Regions from separate parts of the Kitasatospora sp. NPDC058406 genome, predicted to be linked through region 1. Evidence: riboswitches for the same ligand, from Rfam matches in the RefSeq annotation. Region 1 holds a riboswitch; the other holds the start of a gene.
The links. A riboswitch is a leader RNA that binds a small molecule or an ion and turns the genes downstream of it on or off. The one in region 1 is predicted to bind cobalamin.
Positions count from the first base shown of each region.

Region 2: another riboswitch for cobalamin. It lies ahead of ACFWOG_RS02295 (cobalamin biosynthesis protein); the one in region 1 lies ahead of metE (5-methyltetrahydropteroyltriglutamate--homocysteine S-methyltransferase).

Region 1 covers NZ_JBHXKE010000077.1:23,477-30,855, forward strand. Annotated here, with positions in the region: gene ACFWOG_RS17340 (glycerophosphodiester phosphodiesterase) at 62-2,185, shown strand; gene ACFWOG_RS17345 (adenosylcobinamide amidohydrolase) at 2,423-3,214, shown strand; cobalamin riboswitch at 3,388-3,608, shown strand; gene metE (5-methyltetrahydropteroyltriglutamate--homocysteine S-methyltransferase) at 3,769-6,084, shown strand; gene metF (methylenetetrahydrofolate reductase [NAD(P)H]) at 6,148-7,065, opposite strand.
Region 2 covers NZ_JBHXKE010000005.1:61,922-69,300, forward strand. Annotated here, with positions in the region: gene ACFWOG_RS02275 (phosphatidylserine decarboxylase) at 198-890, shown strand; gene ACFWOG_RS02280 (CDP-alcohol phosphatidyltransferase family protein) at 877-1,755, shown strand; gene ACFWOG_RS02285 (hypothetical protein) at 1,852-3,354, opposite strand; gene ACFWOG_RS02290 (alpha/beta hydrolase) at 3,602-4,717, opposite strand; cobalamin riboswitch at 4,982-5,113, shown strand; gene ACFWOG_RS02295 (cobalamin biosynthesis protein) at 5,212-6,180, shown strand; gene ACFWOG_RS02300 (cobyric acid synthase) at 6,177-7,379, shown strand, end outside.

The DNA of each region.
Region 1 (7,379 bases):
TCACGAACGGTTCCCGGGGAAGTGGCTTCCGGTTCGGGGAGCGTCCCCTAGCGTGCCGGGCATGACACAGAGTCACCACGTCAGCTCCGGCAGCCCGTCCGCCGCGTCACCCGCCGCCCGTCCCGGCAACCGCCCCGGCGGCCGCCCGGGCAACCGCCCCGGCACCTCGGCCGACGACCGGCGCGACCTCCGGTCGAGCGCGGGCCGGCACACCGCCGTGCTCGCCGCCCTCGTCGCGTCCGCGCTGGGCCTGGGCACCGTCGCGCTGAGCGCCCCGAACGCCGCCTCCGCCGAGCCGCCCGCCGCCACCTCCGGCCCCGCCGCGTCCGGCCCCGGGTCCCCCGACGACCCCGCCGGGTCCCCCGGCCTCGCCGCTGCCGCCGCGGCCCCCGCCCCCGGTGACGTCGTGGTGACCGAGAGCTTCTCCGGCACCTCCCTCCCCGCCGGCTGGACCGCCGTGGAGGGCGACTGGAAGGTGGCGAACGGCCGGCTGGTCGGCACCTCCGCCAACTCCGGCCAGCAGAGCCGGATCACCTTCGGCCGCCACCTCGACGACTTCCGCATCGAGGCGACCGCCCGCTTCGAGTCCGTCGTGGACAACGCCCGCTGGGCGGCGCTCGGCCTGGACGTCCCGGCGAGCGGCGCCACCCCGTGGTCGATCGCCACCGTGCGGACCGGCACCACCGCCGCCAACGGCCTGGAGTTCGCCCGGCGGACCACCGCCAACAGCTGGCTCGTCACCGACACCGCCGCCGCCCCGGTCGCCGCCGGCACCGGCCGCGACGTGCGGATCGCCGTCGAGGTGCACGGCACCACCGCCCGCTGGATCTTCGACGGCCGGGAGGCCGCCCGCACCACCCAGGTCGCCCGCAGCGCCGACGGCGGCCAGGCGCTCGTCGTCAACGGCGCGAAGGTGTCGTTCGACGACCTCAGGGTGACCGCGCTCGCCCCGGGCGGCCTGCTCCGGCCGGCGGACTCCCCGCTCACCGTCTTCGCCCACCGCGGCGCCTCCTCCGCGGCACCGGAGAACACCCTGGTCTCGGACGAGGTCGCCCGGCGCGGTGGCGCCGAGTGGATCGAGAACGACGTCCAGCCCAGCAAGGACGGCGTGCCGTACATCCTCCACGACGACACGGTGGACCGCACCACCGACGGCCAGGGGCGGATCCGCGACCTGACCTCCGCCCAACTGGACGCGCTGGACGCCGGTTCCCGGTTCGGCCCGGCCTACGCGGGTGCCCGGGTGCCCACGCTCGCGGCGCAGTTGGAGGATCTGCGCACCCGTGGCGGCAACCTGCTGCTGGAGATCAAGGGCCGGCACAGCCGCGACGAGGTCGCCCGGATCGTCAAGGAGGTGCGCGACCACGGGATGGCGGGCCGCGTCCTCGTCCAGAGCTTCGAGGTGGACGCCCTGCGGCACACCCGCGAGCTGGCACCGGAGTTGCCGCTCGGCCTGCTGCGCAGCACCCTCGACGCCGACCCGGTGGCGATCTCCAGGGAGCTCGGCCTGGCCGCCTACAACCCCTCGGACGGCGCCGTCTCCGCCCGGCTCGGCGTGGTGAAGGACCTGCACGCGGCCGGCGTCGCGGTCAACGTCTGGACGGTCGACGCGGCCGCCCGGTGGAAGGCGCTGGAGGCCGCCGGCGTCGACGGCATCATCACCAACCGTCCGGCGGAGCTCGCCGGCTGGAACGCCGCCTGGCAGCAGGCCGGCGCCGTCGCGCCGCCCGCCGCACCCACCGTGGCGATCACCTCCCCGGCCGCCGGGGCCGCCCTGGACCGTGCCCAGCAGCCGGTCACCGCGGTGCAGGCGCGCGGCGCCGACTCCGTTCGGCTGACCCTGGACGGTGCCGAGCTCACGCCGGGCACCGCGCTCGACACCACGGCGCTCGCGCTCGGCCGGCACACCCTGCGGGCGGAGGCGACCGGCCCCGGCGGGCGGGCCGAGACGACGGCCGAGTTCACCGTCGCGGCCACGCCGACCGGTCTGGCCTCGCTGGTCCTCACCTCGGGGGCGGACCGCAACGCCGTCGCCACCCTGACCGTGATGCTCGGCCAGGGCCAGTACGGGCCGCTCGCCCGGTGGGCCGAGAACCAGTCCGGCCGGACCGTCCCCGCCGACCGGGCCCGACTGATCGCCGCCGACGCCCTCGCCCTCGGCGGTACGCCCCCCGCCAACGGCTGACCGCACCCCGGCGCACCCCGGCCGAACCGACCGCGTCGGCCGCACGACCGGCACCGGCGCACCCCGGCCGAACCGACCGGCACCTGCGCACCGACCGCCGGACCCCGTGCCCGCTCGCCCGGCACGGGGTCCGGCGTCCGCCGGGGGCTCCGTCGATCCGTGCGGCGTCGCCCTGTGCCTAGGATTGATCGCCTGGCCGGTCGGCCGCTCACCCACGTGCCCGAAGGTGGATCGTTCATGGCAATCCCGCAGCAGCAGGCGGGCCCTCCCGGAGTGGACGACGGGGTCTTCGGCGACCCCGTGGTGATCGAGCGGTCCGGCCGCCCGGAGGACGGTGAGTGCCGCCATCTCCTGGTGTGGCGGGCCGGACCCGGCTGGCGGATGCTCAGCAGCGCCGTGCTGGGCGGCGGCCTGGGCGAGCGGGAGTGGCTGGTCAACGCCCAGGTCCGGGCCGGGTACGGCAGGACGGACCCGGACCGGCACCTGGCCGAGCTGGCGGAGGACCTGGGGCTGCGGGGTCCGGGCGTCGGGCTGATGACCGCCGCCCGGGTGGACGCCTTCACCTGGGCCCGCGACCACGGCGTCACCGCGGTGGTGACGACCGGAATCGGCGTGCCGACCTGGGCGTCGGCGCCCGCCGACGGCGACGCGCCCGGCGACGCGCTCGTTCCCGGCACGATCAACATCGTGGTCGTCGTTCCGGTGGCCCTCTCGGACGCGGCCGCCGTCAACCTCGTGGCCACCGTGACGGAGGCCAAGGTCCAGGCGCTGCTCGAAGCCGGGTACGACTGCTCGGGGACGCCGTCGGACGCGGTCTGCGTGGCGGTGCGGCGGACCGGTCCCGGCCGGGAGGCGGAGCCGTTCGGCGGCCCCCGGTCCCGCTGGGGATCCCGCGCCGCCCGCGCCGTCCACGCGGCCGTCGTGCTGGGCGCCGAGCGCGACCGGGCCGGCCGCGTCCGGGGACCCGTGCCCGGTCACCTGCGGTCCACGCCCGGGTGCGGTCGGACCTTCGTGCTCTCCGACGAGTAGCGGCACGGCCGGGGCGCGGGGTTCCGGGACGGCGGGCCGGCACCCGCACCGGCCGGTCCGGTCCTGTCCTGTCCTGTGCCGTCCGGCCCTCCGCCGCCCGTCCGGGGCCCTGGCGGCGTCTCAGGATGTGGACGTCCTGGTGTCCTTGTGTTCTCCCGGTACCGGATTCGTCCTAAGCTGGGCGGGCAGCTGGTTCGCCCTGCCCACCAGGCAGGCGCGTCGTAAGAGGGAACCCGGTGGGAATCCGGGACTGCCCCGCAGCGGTGAGTGGGAACGACCGCCGTCATACGCACTGGGCCCGGTCGGGTCTGGGAAGCGACGGCCAGTAGGTGTCCGCCCTTTCGGGCGGGCGTGTCCACGAGTCCGAAGACCTGCCCGTTGCCCGCACGCGACCCGTTCGCGCGCGGACATCCCGGTGACCTCGTGGGCGGGTCGGCGTACATACCAGGCGGATCCGGCGCTTCTCGTGCGCACGCGGTCCCGCCCGGTTCGTCACCCCTTCGCGCCTCCGTCCCGTCACCGGGGCCACAGACAGGCTCGCGAAGGAGAGTCCCTTGACAGCGAAGTCCGCAGCCGCGGCAACCCTGGCCACCGTGTACGGATACCCCCGCCAGGGCGGTGGCCGTGAGCTCAAGAAGGCGATCGAGGGGTACTGGAAGGGCGCCGTGAGCGCCGACGCCCTGCTGGCCACCGCCGCCGACCTGCGTCTGGAGAACTGGAGCAGGCTCGCCGGGGCGGGCGTCCAGGAGGTGCCCACCGGCGACTTCTCGCTCTACGACCACGTGCTGGACACCACGGTCGCCGTCGGCGCGATCCCGCCGCGTCACCGGGCGGCGGTCGAGGCCGACCCGCTGGACGGCTACTTCGCCATGGCGCGCGGCACCCAGGACGTCGCGCCGCTGGAGATGACCAAGTGGTTCGACACCAACTACCACTACCTGGTGCCCGAACTCGGCCCCGACACCGTCTTCACCGCGAACTCCGCCAAGGCGGTCGCGGAGTTGCGCGAGGCCCTGGACCTCGGCCACAGCGCCCGTCCGGTGCTGGTCGGCCCGGTCACGTACCTGCTCCTCGCCAAGCCCGCCCCGGGCGTCCCCGAGGACTTCCAGCCGCTCACCCTGCTCGACCGGCTGCTGCCCGTCTACGCCGCCCTCCTCGCCGACCTGCACGAGGCCGGCGCCGCCTGGGTCCAGTTGGACGAGCCGGCGCTCGTCCAGGACCGCACCCCCGCGGACCTGAACGCCACCGCGCGCGCCTACCGCGACCTCGGTGCCCTCGCCGACCGGCCCAAGCTGCTGGTCGCGAGCTACTTCGACCGCCTGGGCGCCGCGCTGCCCGTGCTGGCCAGGGCCCCGATCGACGGCCTCGCCCTGGACTTCACCGGCCCGGCCGCCGCCAACCTGGGCGACCTGGCCGCCGCGGGCGGCCTGCCGGGCAAGCGGCTGGTCGCCGGTGTGGTGGACGGCCGCAACATCTGGATCAACGACCTGGAGAAGTCGCTCTCCACCCTGGCCACCCTGCTCGGGCTGGCCGGCACCGTCGACGTGGCCCCGTCGTGCTCGCTGCTGCACGTCCCGCTGGACGCCGCCGCCGAGCGCGACCTCGACCCGCAGATCGCCCGGTGGCTCGCCTTCGCGCGGCAGAAGGCCAACGAGGTCGCCCTGCTCGCCCGCGGCCTGCGCGAGGGCACCGGCGCGATCACCGCCGAACTCGCCGCCAACCGCGCCGACCTGGCGTCCCGCGCCAACTCCCCGATCACCCGTGACCCCGCGGTGCGGGCCCGCACCGCGGCCGTCACCGAGGCGGACGCCCGCCGGGCCCAGGCCTACCCGGAGCGCGCCGAGGCCCAGCGCACCCGCCTCGGCCTGCCGCTGCTGCCGACCACCACGATCGGGTCGTTCCCGCAGACCTCCGAACTGCGGGTGGCCCGGGCCGACCTCACCGCCGGGCGGATCGACCCGGCCGCGTACCGGGAGCGCATCCGGACCGAGGTGCGGGAGGTGATCGCCTTCCAGGAGAAGGCCGGCCTGGACGTCCTGGTGCACGGCGAGCCCGAGCGCAACGACATGGTCCAGTACTTCGCCGAGCAGCTCACCGGCTACCTCGCCACCCGGCACGGCTGGGTGCAGTCCTACGGCACCCGGTACGTCCGCCCGCCGGTGCTGGCCGGTGACATCTCGCGCCCGCACCCGATGACCGTCGACTGGTTCCGCTACGCGCAGGACCTGACGGACCGTCCGGTGAAGGGCATGCTCACCGGGCCGGTCACCATGCTCGCCTGGTCCTTCGTCCGGGACGACCAGCCGCTCGCCGACACGGCCTTCCAGGTCGCCCTCGCCCTGCGCGACGAGGTCACCGACCTGGAGGCCGCCGGCGCGGTCGTCGTGCAGGTCGACGAACCGGCGCTGCGCGAGACGCTCCCGCTGCGCTCCGCCGACCGCCCGGCCTACCTGGACTGGGCCACGGTCGCCTTCCGCCTCGCGACCTCGGGCGTGCGGGTCGACACCCAGATCCACACCCACATGTGCTACGCCGAGTTCGGCGCGATCATGACGGCCATCGACGAGCTGGACGCCGACGTGATCTCGCTGGAGGCGGCCCGTTCGCACATGGAGGTCGCCGGTGAGCTGGCCGCGGCCGGCTACCCGCGCGAGGTCGGGCCGGGCGTGTGGGACATCCACTCCCCGCGTGTGCCGAGCGCCGACGAGGCGGTGGAACTGCTGCGTGCCGGGCTCGCGGCGATTCCGGCCGAGCGGCTCTGGGTCAACCCCGACTGCGGACTGAAGACCCGCGGTTGGACCGAGACCCGGGCCTCGCTGGAGAGCCTGGTCACCGCCGCCCGTCGCCTGCGGGACGACCTGGCCCGCTGAGCCGGGCGGGGAGGCCCGGGGCGGGCGCGGCACTCCGGCCGCGCCCGCCCCAGGCGGTGTCCCTCAGCCGGATTCGGGCAGGCCGAGGTTCTGGTAGATCTCCGTCGTGACCGTGGAGAAGTTCATGGTCATGAAATGCAGGCCGGGGGCGCCCTCGGCCAGGAGACGGCGGCACATTTCGGTGGCGTACTCGATTCCGACGGCGCGCACCGCGGCGGGATCGTGCCGCTCGCCGAGCATCCGCTCGGCGAGATGCGCCGGAATGGCCGCGGTGCTGAGGGTGGGAATGCGTTCGAGTGACCGGATGGTGGTCACCGGCATGATCTCCGGAATGATCGGAACGGAGCATCCTGCCTTCAGGAGGCGGTCCCGGAATCTCAGGTAATTCTCCACGTCGAAGAACATCTGGGTGATCGCGTAGTCGGCGCCGGCTCGGCATTTCTCGATGAAGAAACGGATCTCGGAATCCCAGTCCGGGGAGCGGGGGTGCATTTCCGGGAAGGCCGCGACACCCACGCAGAAGTCGCCGGACTCCTTGATCAGCCGCACCAGGTCGGCGGCGTACGCCACGCCTGCGGGGTGGCGGACCCAGGGGCCGAGCGGGTCGCCGGGCGGATCGCCCCGCAGGGCCAGGATGTTGCGGACCCCCTGGTCGGCGTAGTGCCCGAGGATGTTCCGCAGCTCCGCGACGCTGTGGCCGACGGCCGTCAGGTGGGCCGTCGGCGTCAGGGTGGTCTCCTGCGCGATGCGCCCGGTGACGTTCACCGTGCGCTCCCGGGTGGACCCGCCGGCGCCGTACGTCACCGACACGAAGGTGGGTGCCAGAGCCTCCAGCCTGCGGATCGCGTTCCACAGGCCGGCCTCCGCCGCGGCGCTGCGCGGCGGCATGAACTCGAAGGAAAAGGAACGCCGACCGGTGGCCAGGAGTTCGCGGACGGATGCCGCGTGATCGGTTCGTCTGGAAGGGATTCCGAGTGTCATGGGAGGAGGCTATCCAGGGCGGTGGGATCGCACACGCGTCCGTCCATCCTGTGATACGAGATTTCTCACGCATACGTCCGGAGGGGCCTGTTCCAGTGTTTTCCACCGACGGTTCCCCGCGGATTCCCGGCCCGTCGGGAACAAGTCCGGCGCGGCCTCGCAGAAGGGCACCATAGGCGCATGGAGAGACGTTCGTACGGGCTTCCGGGAATATCCGACTGGGACCGGTGTGCGGTGAGGGGAATCGTGAACGTGACACCGGACTCGTTCTCGGACGGGGGCGCTGGTCGGACCCGGGCCGGGCACGTCCCGCC
Region 2 (7,379 bases), on a different contig from region 1:
ACCGGACGGGGGCGAGCTACGGTCGTATACACAGAGGCGCACCGGCGCCTCCAGCAGGACACATGAACGAGCAGGCGGGTTGCCCACCCACCGTGTGCTCCCGATAGCATCCACCGGGACAGCAGACGTCCCTCTATTACCCGATCCCGCGGTGGCCCCCGTCCAGCGGCCATGATCCCCCGCGACAAAGGTTTTCGATGCCCATCAGCCCGTCCCCTCACACCTCCGTCACGGACCGCGATGCCCTCGCAGCTCCGGCGGCCGGTCGGCGACCCCGCGTGACCATCGCGCGCGGAGCCACCCCCTGGTTCGTCCCCACCCTCGCCACGGCCGCCGTGACCACCGCCCTCACCCGGCGCAACGGCACGTGGGCCCTGGCGGCGGTGCCCGCCTGCGCGCTCGGCGCCGGCATGCTGTGGTTCTTCCGCGACCCCGAGCGTGAGATCGGCACGGGCAGAGTGATCTCCCCCGCCGACGGCGTGGTTCAGAGCATCGACGCGTGGCCGGACGGCCGCACCCGCGTCGCGATCTTCATGAGCCCGCTCAACGTCCACGTCAACCGCGCACCGCTGCCCGGCACGGTGACCTCCGTGGAGCACGTGCCCGGCGGCTTCGTCCCCGCCTTCAACAAGGACAGCGACCAGAACGAGCGGGTCGTCTGGCACTTCGACACCGAGCTCGGCGACATCGAGATGGTGCAGATCGCGGGGGCCGTGGCCCGTCGCATCGTGCCGTACGTCGACGCCGGTACCAAGGTCGAGCAGGGCGAGCGGATCGGTCTGATCCGCTTCGGCTCCCGGGTCGACACCTACCTGCCGGCCGGCGTCGAGGTCGGCGTCGAGGTCGGCCAGAAGACCACAGCCGGGGTGACGCGCCTTGACCGTGACTGATCCTGAAACGATCGTCGGCCTGGACGACGAGGAGACGGCGCTGCGCCGCCGCCGCTGGGCACGCGACCGCGAGCTGCGTGCTCCGCGTTCGCCGCAGCACCTCTCCACCGCCGACTTCCTGACCCTGGGGAACGCCGTCTGCGGGTTCCTGGCGATCTACTCGATCACCACCGGGGTGCTCGTCCCGCACATCACCAACCCGGGCGCCGCGCCGGACAAGCACAGTGCCGCCACCGCGGTGACGCTGCTGCTGATCGGCTCGATGTGCGACCTCTTCGACGGGCTGGTGGCGCGCAAGCTGCGCTCCTCCGCCCTCGGGGCGGAACTCGACAACCTGGCCGACCTGATCAGCTTCGGCATCGCGCCGGCCTACTTCGTCGCCGTCTGGGGCATGGTCTCGCCGGGCTCCAACAGCCGGCTCTCGGCGCTGATCGCGCTGACCGTGCTGCTCGCGGTGGTGCTGCGGCTCGCCCGCTTCTCCGCCGTGAAGATGCGACCCGGGGTGTTCCAGGGCATGCCCTGCCCGATGGGTGCGATGACGGTGATCGCCATCGTGCTGCTCGACCCGCCGTTCCTGCCCGGTCTGCTCGCCATCTTCGGCGTGGCGTACCTGATGGTCAGCCGGATCGAGTACCCGAAGCCGCAGGGGCTGCTGGCCACCGCGACGCTCTGCTGGATCGTGCTCTCCATCGGCTGCCTGGCGGCCTGGGCGACCGGCCTGAAGGGCGGCGACTACCTGCTGCACATCGGCGCGTTCGGCCAGATCGCGCTGGCCGCGATGGCCCCGCTGCTGGTCATCCGCCGCAAGGTGGGCCAGAAGGTCGGGGACGTGCGGGCACGCCGCGCGGAGTCCCGGATCGGCTGACGACCGACGAGACGCATGACGAAGGGCCCGGATCCCCCAGGGATCCGGGCCCTTCGTCATGTCGTGCGCCGCGCCGGGGGATCCCGGGCGGACCGCTCAGGCGCCGCCGCGGTGGACGCTGAAGGCCGAACGGCGCGCCGCGCGGGCCACCGCCGGGTCCGGGTGGACGCCGGAGACGGCGGTCAGCACCGAGGCCGCCCGCGGGTGTCCGGACTGCCGGGCCCGGGCGAACAGTCGCACCGGGTCACCGGCCGAAGCGCCCTCGACGTGGCCGACCAGCAGCTCCGTCTCCCCGTGGTCCAGCACGGCGGCGGCGGTGTCCACCCAGAGCCAGGCGGCGTCCTCCGCCCCCAGCACGTCGGCCGGCGAGACCCCCTCGTCCGAGCGCTCGGCGAGCCAGAGGAGCGCGTACGGGCGCAGCACCGGCTCGTCGACGGCGGCCCGGACGGCCTGCTCGGCGGTGGAGCCGGCGACCCGGAGCGCCTCGAAGGCCAGGCCGCGGACCAGCGCGTCCTCGCCCTGCGCCGCCTCCAGCAGCTCGGCCACCGCCCGGTCGGCCGGGCGGGCCGCCAGCCAGGCGCGGTACTCGGCGCGGGCCGGGCCCGGCGAGTAGTCGGCGCAGGCGCTCAGCAGTTCCGGCGCGCTCTGCTCGATGTGGCCGGCGGCGGTCTGCGCGACGGTGCAGATCTCCTCCAGCTTGGCCCGCACCGCCCAGTGCCCGAGCGGCGACAGGTCGGCGGCGTTGTCCCGGCGGACCAGTGCGCCGACGGCGGCGAGGCCGTCCAGCATCCAGTCGAGGACGGCCGCCACGTCGGCGGGCGAGGCCGGGGTGTCGATCTGCGGCTCGCGGCAGGTGCCGCGGACCGCGGAGATCGCCGAGGCCGCGTGCGGGACGGGCGAGAGGCCGAAGGTGCTCTCGCCACCGCCGACCCGGCGCTCGTCCAGACCGCGCCGGAGCAGCTCCAGCAGCTCCATGTCGGCGACCGGGCCGTCCACCAGGTGCAGGAAGGAGAGCAGTTGCGGGGCCTGGTCGACGGCCTGCCCGGCGAGCACCGCGAAGACGCCGCGCAGGGCGGCGGGCGGGACCGGGGCGAGCAGGGTCCAGGCGTCGAACAGTGCCGACCAGCCGCGGACCACCGCCTCGTCGTCGTGCTCCCAGGCGTGCAGGCGCCAGCCGGGGACGGCGCCGCCGTCCCTGGCCTCGACCAGGCCGACCAGCAGCGCCTGGCCCCAGGCCTTGGCCGCGGCGCCCACCGTCATGGCGAGGGCGCGGCCGGCGGCCCGGGCGTCGTCGGGGAGCAGCTCGCCGCGCTTGTCGACCTCGTCGAGGTCGCCGGCCCAACGGGCGATCCGGACGGCGTCGACCAGCATGCGGCGGGCCAGCGGGGCGAGTTCGGCGGGTGCGGGGAAGCCCTCCGGCACGGGGACCCGGCCGCGGCCGGGTGCGGGGGCCGGGCCTCGTCGGCGGGGTACGCCGGAGGCCCCCGGCCTGGCGCCGGCGGGGCGGTGGGCAGTTCCGGGGAGACGGGTCACCGTCGCACCGGTACCGATCGTCGGCGGGAGCGGGGCATCACGGTCGCGCGGGTTCCGAGACGTCACGTCGAGCAGTCTTCCCCTTGTACCGGCCATCTGTCACATCCGGTTGCACGCGCGGGCCGGGCGGCGGGCGCGGGGCCTCCACAAGATCGGGCAACAGAGGCCAAACCGACTGGCTTGATCTTAGTGGCGGGTCCATGCCACTCGTGACCGGGGAGGGAGGGAAGGGGAAGCGGGGAGGAAAGGGAGAGGGGAAGCGGCCGCGGCGACCGGGGAGCCGCCGCGGCCGGGTGGACCGGGCCGGGCGCGCTCAGAGGAAGGGCGTGAGCCAACGGCGGAGGGTCTCCTCGTAGCGCTCCGGGTCGGTGTTCCAGAGTGCGGCGTGGTCACCGCCGGGAAAGGCCTGGAGGTTGACCACGTCCGGGCGCCTCCCGGCGAGGCGCTCGGCCGCGCGGAACGGGGCCACCGGGTCGTCCGGGCCGTGCAGCACCAGGGTGGGGACCCGCAGGTCGGTGCCGTCGGCGAGGCGCGCGAAGTCGGCCAGATCCAGGCCGGTGCGTCCCTCGGCGGCGAGCGCGCCCAGTTCGGCGGCCACGCCCCGGTAGCCGGCCCGGGCCGCACCGCGCCGCGCGCCGGCCGGCCAGTCCAGCACCGGCGAGTCCAGGATCAGGCTGCTGATCGAGCCTGCCCAGCCGGAGCGGGCGGCGGCCTGCAGGGCCGTGGTGGCGCCGAGCGACCAGCCGTAGAGGACGACCTTGCCGGCGCCGCTGTCCAGCGCGCGCCGGATCGCCGCCTCGACGTCGCGCCACTCGGTCTCGCCGAAGTGGCCGAGGCCGTCCGGGGAGGCCGGCGCACCCGCGTCGCCCCGGTAGCTGACGGCGAGCACCGGCAGGGCCAGCCGCCGGAGCAGCGGGAGCACCGGGAGAGCCTGGGAGCGGTCGGCGCCGGGGCCGTGCACCAGGATCACCCAGGTGCCCCGCGCGCCGTCCAGCCGCCAGGCGGGCAGCGCACCCAGCTCGCCCTCGACGGCGGTCTCGGTGAACGGGATCCCGAGCGCGGTCGTCGGGTCCCCGAGATGGACCCGGGGGGTGAAGCGGACCTCGGTACCGGGCGTGAGGGTGCCCCGGTCCGCCCGGAGCAGGCGGCGGGTGACGCCCTTCCCGTCGCTGTGCAGGACCTCGCCGACGACCGCGTGCCCGTCCTCTCCCCACTCCACGGCCCAGCGGCCGGGGCGTTCGCTCTCCGGGCCGCGGGTGAAGCCGACCCGCCCCGCGCCGAGGGTCAGGACCTGCACCGGGCCGGACCTCGCCCGGGCCGCGACGGCCGGGTGGACCATCCGCTCGGACGCCCGCCGGCCGATCACCAGCACGGCCGCCCCCGTACCGACGGCGGCGGCGGCCACGGTGGCCGCGATTCCCCAACGCATACTCGCTCCCCGCAGTTAAGTCCCGGTGCCGGAGGGTGTTCTGGCCCCAGTCCACTAGCGGCGGCGGCCGGTGGCCAGTAGGACACGGCCGTCCGTGTCAGATCGGGAGCAACGTCACACCGGGGCGCGAGCCTCCGGGGCGGGCCCGTGCGGGGCCGGGGCGGGGGCCGCGCGAGGACCGGCGGTGTGACCGAACGCTCCGTGACCTCGGTTGACTCCCGGTTCGGGGGCGTGATGGGATCCTTCAGCCATACGGAGGCAAGCAGAGGAAGCCGGTGCGAGTCCGGCGCGGTCCCGCCACTGTCACCGGGGAGCACGTCCGGACAATGCCACGGCGAGCCGTCAGAAGCCGCTGGAAGGCCCGGGCGTGCGTCCGACCCGGAAGCCAGGAGACTCTCGCCCCCGGTACGTCGATCCAGGGCGCGGACCCTGAGTGAGGACACCCACGCGATGCAGCCTGCCCCGGCCGCGACGACCCGCCACCGCACCCCGCCGTGCGTCCGCTGACCCGCGCCGCCGCGTTCGCCGCGGGCGCAGTCGCCGGATACCTCGCCGACACCCGGCTCGGCGATCCTCGCCGCGGCCACCCGGTCGCCGTCTTCGGCACCGCCGCGAACCGGCTGGAACGGCGGATCTGGCGCGACGACCGCGCCACCGGCACCGCCTACACCGCGCTCTGCGTGGGCACCGTCGCGGCCGGCGCCGTGGCCGCCGACCGGCTGCTCGGCCGCCGGCCGCTCGGGCGGGCCGCCCTGGCCGCCGCCGCGACCTGGACCGTGCTCGGCGGCACCTCGCTGACCCGGGAGGCCCGGACCATCGGCCGCTCGCTCGCCGCGGGCGACCTGACGGCGGCCCGGGAGCGGCTGCCGCACCTGTGCGGCCGCGACCCGAGCACCCTGGACGAGGCCCAGCTGGCCCGCGCGGTGGTCGAGTCGGTCGCCGAGAACACCGCCGACGCCGTGGTCAACGCGCTGGTCTGGGGCGGGCTCGCGGGCACACCGGGCCTGCTGGCGTTCCGCGCCGTCAACACCCTGGACGCGATGGTCGGCCACCGCTCGCCCCGGTACGCCCGGTTCGGCTGGGCCTCCGCGCGGCTGGACGACGTGGCCGGCTGGCCGGGCGCCCGGCTGACCGCGCTGCTGACCGTCGCCGCCGCGCCCGAACCGCGCACCGCCTGGCGGGTCTGGCGGCGGGACGGCTCCGCACACCCCAGCCCGAACGCGGGCCAGGCCGAATCGGCCTTCGCCGGTGCGGTCGGCGTCCGCCTGGGCGGGACGCTCCGGTACGGCGACCGCGTCGAGCACCGGCCGGTGCTCGGCGAGGGGCTCCGGCCGGTCGGGGTGGACGACATCGAGCGGGCCTGCGTGCTCTCCCGACGGGTGGGCGCGCTGGCGCTGGGTACGACGGTCGCCGGGCATCTGCTGCTCCGGGCGGCCCTGAGCAGGAGAAGGGGTGGGGCATGAGCAACGCACTGCTGGTCGCCGGGACGACCTCGGACGCCGGGAAGAGCGTGGTCACCGCCGGCATCTGCCGCTGGCTGGCCCGTCAGGGCGTCCGCGTCGCGCCGTTCAAGGCGCAGAACATGTCGCTGAACTCCTTCGTCACCGCGGACGGCGCCGAGATCGGCCGCGCGCAGGCGATGCAGGCGCAGGCCGCCCGGGTGGAGCCCGAGGCGGCCATGAACCCGGTGCTGCTCAAGCCCGGCGCGAACGGCCGCAGCCAGGTCGTGCTGCTCGGCCGGGCGGTCGCCGAGGTCGGCGCGCTGGACTACCGCGACCGCAAGCCGGTGCTGCTGGAGCGGGCCCTGGAGTGCCTCGCGGACCTGCGCCGCCGGTACGACGTGGTGATCTGCGAGGGCGCCGGCTCGCCCGCCGAGATCAACCTGCGGGACCGGGACATCGCCAACATGGGCCTGGCCACCGCCGCCGGGCTGCCGGTCGTCGTGGTCGGGGACATCGACCGGGGCGGGGTGTTCGCGGCGATGTACGGGACGCTGGCGCTGCTCTCGGCCGAGGACCAGCGGCACGTGGCCGGCTGGTTCGTCAACAAGTTCCGCGGCGACGCGCGGCTGCTCGCCCCCGGGCTGGAGATGCTCCGCGAGCTGACCGGCCGCCCGGTGCTGGGCACCCTGCCGATGCTGCCCGACCTCTGGCTGGACGCCGAGGACTCGCTCGACCTGTCCACCGTGGTCGACCGCACGGCCGGCCGCGGGCCGCTCGGCGCGGACGTGCTGCGGGTGACCGTGGTGCGCTTCCCCCGGCTGTCGAACTTCACCGACCTGGACGCGCTGGCCCAGGAGCCCGGGGTGCTGGTCCGCTGGGCCACCCGGCCCGAGGAGCTGGCCGACGCCGACCTCGTCGTGCTCCCCGGCACCCGGGCCACCGTCGCGGACCTCGCCTGGCTGCGCGAGCGCGGCCTGGAGACGGCGCTGAAGGCGCGGGCGGCGCAGGGCCGTCCCGTCCTCGGCGTCTGCGGCGGCTACCAGATGCTGGCGCGGACCGTCGTGGACGAGGTCGAGTCGAAGGCCGGCACCGTGGAGGGGCTCGGCCTGCTGCCGACGCACGTCCGGTTCGGCGTCGAGAAGGTGCTGGGCCGGCCGGTCGGCGAGGCGTACGGGCAGCGGGTCGAGGGCTACGAGATCCACCACGGCGTGGTCACCGTC